DNA from 3 places in the Amycolatopsis solani genome. Region 1 is predicted to be linked to each of the others. Evidence: riboswitches for the same ligand, from Rfam matches in the RefSeq annotation. Region 1 holds a riboswitch; each other region holds the start of a gene.
What was found. A riboswitch is a leader RNA that binds a small molecule or an ion and turns the genes downstream of it on or off. The one in region 1 is predicted to bind S-adenosylmethionine.
Positions count from the first base shown of each region.

Region 2: another riboswitch for S-adenosylmethionine. It lies ahead of SD460_RS33795 (aminotransferase class V-fold PLP-dependent enzyme); the one in region 1 lies ahead of SD460_RS12135 (methionine ABC transporter ATP-binding protein).
Region 3: another riboswitch for S-adenosylmethionine. It lies ahead of thrC (threonine synthase); the one in region 1 lies ahead of SD460_RS12135 (methionine ABC transporter ATP-binding protein).

Region 1 covers NZ_JAWQJT010000001.1:2,441,984-2,444,241, reverse strand. Annotated here, with positions in the region: gene SD460_RS12140 (4-(cytidine 5'-diphospho)-2-C-methyl-D-erythritol kinase) at 1-286, opposite strand, end outside; gene SD460_RS12135 (methionine ABC transporter ATP-binding protein) at 381-1,394, opposite strand; SAM riboswitch class I at 1,607-1,697, opposite strand; gene rsmA (16S rRNA (adenine(1518)-N(6)/adenine(1519)-N(6))-dimethyltransferase RsmA) at 1,824-2,258, opposite strand, start outside.
Region 2 covers NZ_JAWQJT010000003.1:129,734-131,991, reverse strand. Annotated here, with positions in the region: gene SD460_RS33800 (M23 family metallopeptidase) at 113-763, shown strand; SAM riboswitch class IV at 837-951, shown strand; gene SD460_RS33795 (aminotransferase class V-fold PLP-dependent enzyme) at 991-2,258, shown strand, end outside.
Region 3 covers NZ_JAWQJT010000001.1:4,180,805-4,183,062, reverse strand. Annotated here, with positions in the region: gene rpsT (30S ribosomal protein S20) at 1-11, shown strand, start outside; gene holA (DNA polymerase III subunit delta) at 69-1,049, opposite strand; SAM riboswitch class I at 1,196-1,329, shown strand; gene thrC (threonine synthase) at 1,343-2,258, shown strand, end outside.

The DNA.
Region 1 (2,258 bases):
CCCGGACCTTCGGCTCGCCATTGCGCCCGACGTGCGAGGAAAGCGCTTCGACCGCCCGCCAAGCCAGGTTTTCCGGGCCGGTCGGGACGGTGCCTTCGCCCTCGCCGTAGACCTCGATGCCGGGTTCGTCGGTGGCCGCGACGGTCACTTCGTCGGTCAGCGACAGCGCCTGGAACACGGTCACCAGCTCGTGGTAACCGTCTTCGCGCAGGTCGTCGACCGAAAGGTGCAAGTTGACCTTGGCCGGGACCCGGACGGTGATTGGGGGCGGAACTACGGCGAGCACCCGCCCAGCCTACGTGTCCACGTTCCGCAGAAAGCCGTGAAGGCCTCCTTACCGGCTCTTATGGCCGGTAAGGAGGCCTTCACGGCTTTGGGGGTCAGGCGGCGACGACGGCCTGGGGGCCGCGGGCGGTCTGGGTGACGTGGCCGCCGCGCTCGGCGACCCACGCCAGCGCCGCGTCGGCGCGCTCGCCGCGGACGCCGAGGCGGAAGCGGCCGACCGGGGTGTCGCCGATCCGGGTCAGGCCGCCGCCGATGGTGGCGAACTCGACGTCGAAGCGGCCCGCGGCCTCGGGCAGCAGCGCGCCCACCGACGCGAAGCCGACCAGCACCACGTCGACCGAGCGGTCGTACCGGCCGTTCTGCGAGCGCGGGGTCTCGATCGACGGCAGCAGCGCCTGCGCGGTGCGGCTGCCCGGGGTCGAGATCAGGTCGAGCACGGTGCCGCGCTCGACGACGGTGCCGTCCTCCAGCACCGCGACGTCGTCGCAGAGCCGCCGGACGACGCCGGCGTCCGGCGTGGTGACGACGACCGTGACGCCCAGCTCGGAACGGGCGCGGTCGAGCACGGTCAGCACCGAACCGGCCTCCTCCGGGTCGACGCCGGCGGTCGGGTCGTCGGCGAGCAGCACGGCCGGCGCGGCGGCCAGCGCCTTCGCGACCGCGACGCGGCGGAGCTGGCCCGCGGTGAGCTCACCGGGACGCTGCGCGGCGCGCGGCGTCAGGCCGACAAGGTCGAGCAGCGAGCCGACCCGGCTGCGGCGCTGCGGGCCGTCGACGCCGAGCTGCTCCAGCGGGGAAGCGATGTTGCCGGCGATGGTGCGCTCGGCGATCAGTTCCGGCTTCGACGAGACGACGCCGAGCTGACGGCGGATTTCGCGGAGCCGGCGGCCGTCGAGCGTGCCGGTGTTGAGGCCGTCGAGCCGGACGACTCCGCGGTCGGGGCGCTCCTGCAGCGCGATGCAACGGGCCAGGACGGACTTGCCCGAACCGGCCGGGCCGACGACGCCGAACAGCGAGCCGGCTTGGACGTCGACGCTCACGTCGCGCAGGGCGACGACCGAATTTCCGTTGGTGGCAAAGGATTTGGACAGGTTTTCGACGGTGATCACGACAGCTCCAGAAAAACAGGGCGCAGCGCACGAGGGCGCGCCCGGCCGCAAGCGAGTGTCCGTCCGCAATGGACGGTGCGCGAAGAAGGGTGGAACGGCTCAGACGAAGCTCAGCGCGAGCGTCGACATGCGGAGACGGAGCGGCGGCCTTCGTCGACGACGCGACGCCTGGTCAGCAGCAGGGGGCGAGCTACCCTCTTCATCGAAAACGGCCTCCATCGGTCCTGGCGGTAGCACCTGCCCTGTGGAGGGTGGTTGCTGCGACTTCGACGAGCCAGGTCTCTCGGTCGCTCGGGATGGACGTACTGAGTTAAGCCGATCCCACGGAGCGAAAGCAAGCCCGTTGGCCCACATCACACGACTGGAGGTGTCGCCGTCACGGTCCGACGGGAAAAAGGTGCGTTTTTCACCGCATCCACTGTGGTCTTTTCAGCGGCCGGCCTGCGCGCGGGCCGCGATCCGGGCGAAGTCGTGCACGTCGAGCTGCTCGCCCCGGGTCTTCGGGTCGATCCCGGCCGCCGTCAAGAGCTCACCGGCCCGCTCGGCCGAGCCCGCCCAGCCCGCGAGAGCGGCGCGAAGCGTTTTCCTGCGTTGTGAGAAAGCGGCGTCAACCAGGGAGAAGAGACCGTCCCGATCCGCGGACGCCGTCTCGTCGGCGCGTTCGAACGCGACGAGCGCGGAATCCACGTTGGGCACCGGCCAGAACACCGACCGTGGTACCGCGGCGACTTTCCGTGCCGGGCCGTACCAAGCGAGCTTGACGCTCGGGACGCCGTAGATCCGGCTGCCCGGCCCGGCCGCCATCCGGTCGGCGACCTCGGTCTGCACCATGACGAGCCCGGAGCGCAAGGACGGCACCTCGGC
Region 2 (2,258 bases), on a different contig from region 1:
CGTACTCCAGAGCGCCTCACAAAAATCTCACTTGATCTTCCCTCTCTGCCCCTTTTGGCTTAATGTGCGCTCATTCGAATGGGTGAACACCTGAGCCAAAGGGGCACACAGGGTGACGAAACTGCGTCGAGCGGCCGTGGCCGCCACGATCACCGCCGCTCTCGGACTGCTCGGCGCGCCGGCCGCGACCGCCGCAGTGGCCCCGTTCCCGGCGCTCGCCCTGCCGTTCAAGGCGGGCCAGCAGGTCTACTCGGCCGGCATCCACTCCGACGACGGCAGCACCGGCGTGAAGAACGCCATCGACTTCAGCCCCGCCGACCGCACGGTGCGCGCGCCGCTCGCCGGCACCGTCCACCTCCAGCACTGCGCCGGCGGCGACTGGGTGACCATCGACCACGCGGGCGGCTGGCGGACTGGCTACTACCACATGGAGGGCATCGCGGTCACCGACGGTGAGCACGTCGAGCCCGGCGCGGTGCTCGGTTCGACCGGCAACGCGCTCCCGTGCGGCGGCTCCAGCACGGGCGCCCACGTCCACTTCACGCTCTGGACCCTCCCGGACGCCCCGGCGGCGAACTGGGACGGCGTCGCGTTCGGCGCGGTCTCGACCACCCTCGCCACCGCGTATGGCGAGCCGGTGGACGGCAAATCCCTGGGCGGCTGGCGGTTCACGGCGGGCGCCGAGCAGTACCAGGGCACCGCGACGCACCTCGCGGACGACGCCGTGACGCAGCTGCCGGGGCGGTTCCGCGCCAAACTGTGACGTTGTGAGCGGCGTCTCAGAATGTGAGCCGGGGGTTGGCCGCACGACGCGTTGTCGGTTACCTTCTGTGCCAGGTCATGAGTGCCAGCGCTAAGCCCCGGCTTGCTGGCCGGCAACCCTCCTACCGCGGTGGGGTGCCCCGGGTGAAGACCGGGCCGGTCGCGTCCCGCGACGGGCAAGCGCGGGCCCCTCGCCGGGGTCCCCCGGACCGCCGAGGAGGCACCCCGATGACCCTCGCCATCGACCGCACCAGCGTCGCCGATCGCCGCACGACGCCCGTCGAAACCCCTGCCCCGCAAGGCATCCCCACCGTCGCCGGCGCGTCGCTGCGGGTCCCGCTCGTCACCGGCGGGACGGTCGGCTACGCCAACCTCGACCACGCGGCGAGCGCCCCCTGCCTCGACGCCGTCCGCGCGAAGGTCGACGAGTTCCTGCCCTGGTACGCCAGCGTCCACCGCGGGGCCGGCTTCGCTTCCCAGGTCTCCACCAAGCTCTACGAGCGCACCCGCGACGTGCTGCGCCGGTTCGTGGACGCCCGCCGGACCGACACCGTCGTGTTCACCCGCAACACCACCGATTCCTTCAACCTGCTCGCCCGCAGCCTGCCGCGCAACACCACGGTCGTCGTCTTCGACACCGAGCACCACGCCGCGCTGCTGCCGTGGCAGGGCCCGAACGTCCGGCGGATCCCGACCCCGCGCACGCGCCTCGCGGCAGTGTCCGCTGTGGACGAAGCACTGGCGGATTCCCCGCAGGGGCCCCGGCTCGTGGTCGTCACCGGCGCGTCCAACGTGACCGGCGAGCTGCTCCCGGTGGCCGAAATCGCCGCCGTGGCGCGGAAGCACGGTGCCCGCATCGCCCTCGACGCCGCGCAACTGGCGCCGCACCGCCGGATCTCGATCCGGGAGCTGGACGTCGACTACGTCGCCATCTCCGGTCACAAGCTCTACGCGCCCTTCGGTGCGGGCGCGCTGATCGGCCGCGCCGACTGGCTGCGCGCCGCGCGCCCGTACCTCGCCGGCGGCGGGGCGACCAAGCTCGTCACCGAAGACGCCGTCGTCTGGAACAGCGGGCCGGAGCGCCACGAAGCCGGTTCGCCCAACACCGTCGGCGTGTACGCGCTCGGCGTCGCGTGCGAGACCCTGTCCCGCGACTGGGACGCCGTCGTCGCGCACGAACAGGCCCTGCTCGCCCGGCTGCGCAAGGGGCTCGAAAGCATCCCGGGCTGCGCCGAACTGCGCCTGTTCGACGCGCCGGTCGACCGCGTCGGCACCGTCAGCTTCACCGTCGCCGGCTTCGACCCGGGCTGGCTCGCGGCGGTGCTGTCGGCCGAGTACGGCATCGGCGTGCGCGACGGCGCCTTCTGCGCCCACATCGCGGCCAAGCGCCTCATCGCCGTCGCCGGCGGCGAGGGGCAGCAGGCGATCCGCGTCAGCCTCGGCCTGGGCAGCACCGATGAGCACGTCGACCGCGTGCTGCTGGCGCTGCGCCGGAT
Region 3 (2,258 bases), 1.7 Mb from region 1:
ACGCGCTCTGAGCTGGGTGATTTCTGGGAAGGCCCCGGCTCCGGCCGGGGCCTTCTTCGTGTCCGGGGTCAGCGGTCGCCCTTGGCCGCCGCGACTTCGAGGACAGCGCGTTCCAGCGCGTAGCCCGGGTCCGCCGCCATGCCTTTGACCTCGGCGTTCAGCCGCGCGACCACCCGCATCGCGGTGGCCAGGCCGTCCTGGTTCCACCCACGGGACTGGCCCTGCGCCTTGCGGACCTTCCACGGCGGCATGCCCAGCTCGCCCGCCAGCTGGTTCGGGTTGCCGCGCCCGGCACCCGAGACGCGCGCGATCGTGCGGACCGCGTCGGCCAGCGCGTCGGCCACCAGGACGTGCGGGACGCCCAGCTGCATCGCCCAGCGCAGCGACTCCAGCGCCGCCGAGCGGTCGCCGCCGACCGCCTTTTCGGCGACCGCGAACCCGGTCACGTCGGCGCGGCCGCGGTGGTACCGCCGGACCGCGTCGGCATCGACCGCCCCGCCCGTGTCGGCCACCAGCTGACTGGCCGCGGAGGAGAGTTCGCGCAGGTCGGAGCCCACGGCGTCGATCAGCGCGGCGACCCCGGCCGGGTCGATCTTGCCGCCCGCCCGCCGCACCTCGTGCCGCACGAACTGCTCGCGCTCGGCCGGCTTCGTCAGCTTCGGGCACTCCGTGATCTCGGCCCCGGCCTTCTTCAGCGACGCCGGGAGCGACTTGCCCGCCTTGCTGCGGCCGCCGCCGGTGTGGACGACGACGAGCACGACCCCGTCCGCCGGGTCCTTCAGGTAGGACGCCACGGCGTCGGCCAGCTCCTGCGAGATGTCCTGCGCCGATTCGAGGACGATCACGCGTCCTTCGCTGAACAGCGACGGGCTCACCAGTTCGGCCAGCTCAGGCGCTGTGAGATCGGACACCCGGACCCGGGTCAGCTCGGCCGTCGAGTCCATCGCGCGGGCGGCGGCCAGCGTGTCGCGGACGGCCCGCTCGATCAGCAGTTCTTCGTCACCCAGCACCAGGTGCAGCGGGGCCGGGGCGGTGGCTTGCGCGGTCACCCCCGAATCCTCTCACCCGCGCCGCGATGCGCCCGCTCCGGTGATGTCGGGCGGCCACCATGGCACGGTCCGAGCACGATGTCGTACGGTGTAGTCGAGGCAGCCCGCCCCGGGGAATCCCGGTGTGCGCGCCGACAAGTGAATACCGCTCATCCAGAGGGGCAGAGGGAACGGCCCGACGAAGCCCCGGCAACCGGCGTACAGCCTGTCATCCCGCGATCGCGGGGTAGCTGACGACCACGGTGCCAATTCCGGCCCGCTTCGGCGGGGCAGATGAGGAAAGGAACCTCGCGATGACCGCAACCCTCGGCACGACCTCCACCACCAAGACCCCGGACCTCGGTCCCGCCGTCGAACTGGTGTCGAAGGAAGAGGGTCACCGGCAGCCGCTCGCCCCCGAATTCGTCTCCGCCGAAGACTTCTCGCCGCTCGAGGTCGCCTACGACTTCGGCCGCGTCCGCCGCGAAGACATCGAGGCCGGCCCCAAGAACATCTGGCGCTACAAGAAACTCCTCCCGGTTCCGTCCAACGTCGAAGAGATCCCGAACACCGAGCCGGGCGCGACCCGCCTGGTCCGCGCGGACCGCCTCGCCAAGGAACTCGGCCTCAAGCGCTTGTGGGTCAAGGACGACACGGGCAACCCGACCCACTCGTTCAAGGACCGCGTCGTCGCCGTCGCGCTGGCCGCGGCCCGCGAGTTCGGGTTCGAGGTGCTCGCGTGTCCCTCGACCGGCAACCTGGCCAACGCGACGGCCGCCGCCGCGGCCCGCGCCGGCTGGCGGTCGGTCGTGCTGATCCCGAAGAGCCTCGAGCGCGCCAAGATCCTCACCACCGCCGTGTACGACGGCGACCTCGTCGCGGTCGACGGCAACTACGACGACGTCAACCGCCTCGCCACCGAACTGGCCGGCGAGCACCCGAAGTGGGCGTTCGTGAACGTGAACGTCCGGCCGTACTACTCGGAAGGCTCGAAGACGCTGGCCTTCGAGGTCGCCGAGCAGCTCGGCTGGCGCATCCCGCCGCAGATCGTCGTGCCGATCGCCTCCGGTTCGCAGTTGACCAAGGTGGACAAGGGTTTCCGCGAGCTGGGCCAGCTCGGTCTCGTGGACGCCAGCCCGTACAAGGTGTTCGGCGCGCAGGCCACCGGCTGCTCGCCGGTGTCGGCCGCGTTCCGGGCCGGCCACGACGTCGTCCAGCCGGTGAAGCCGG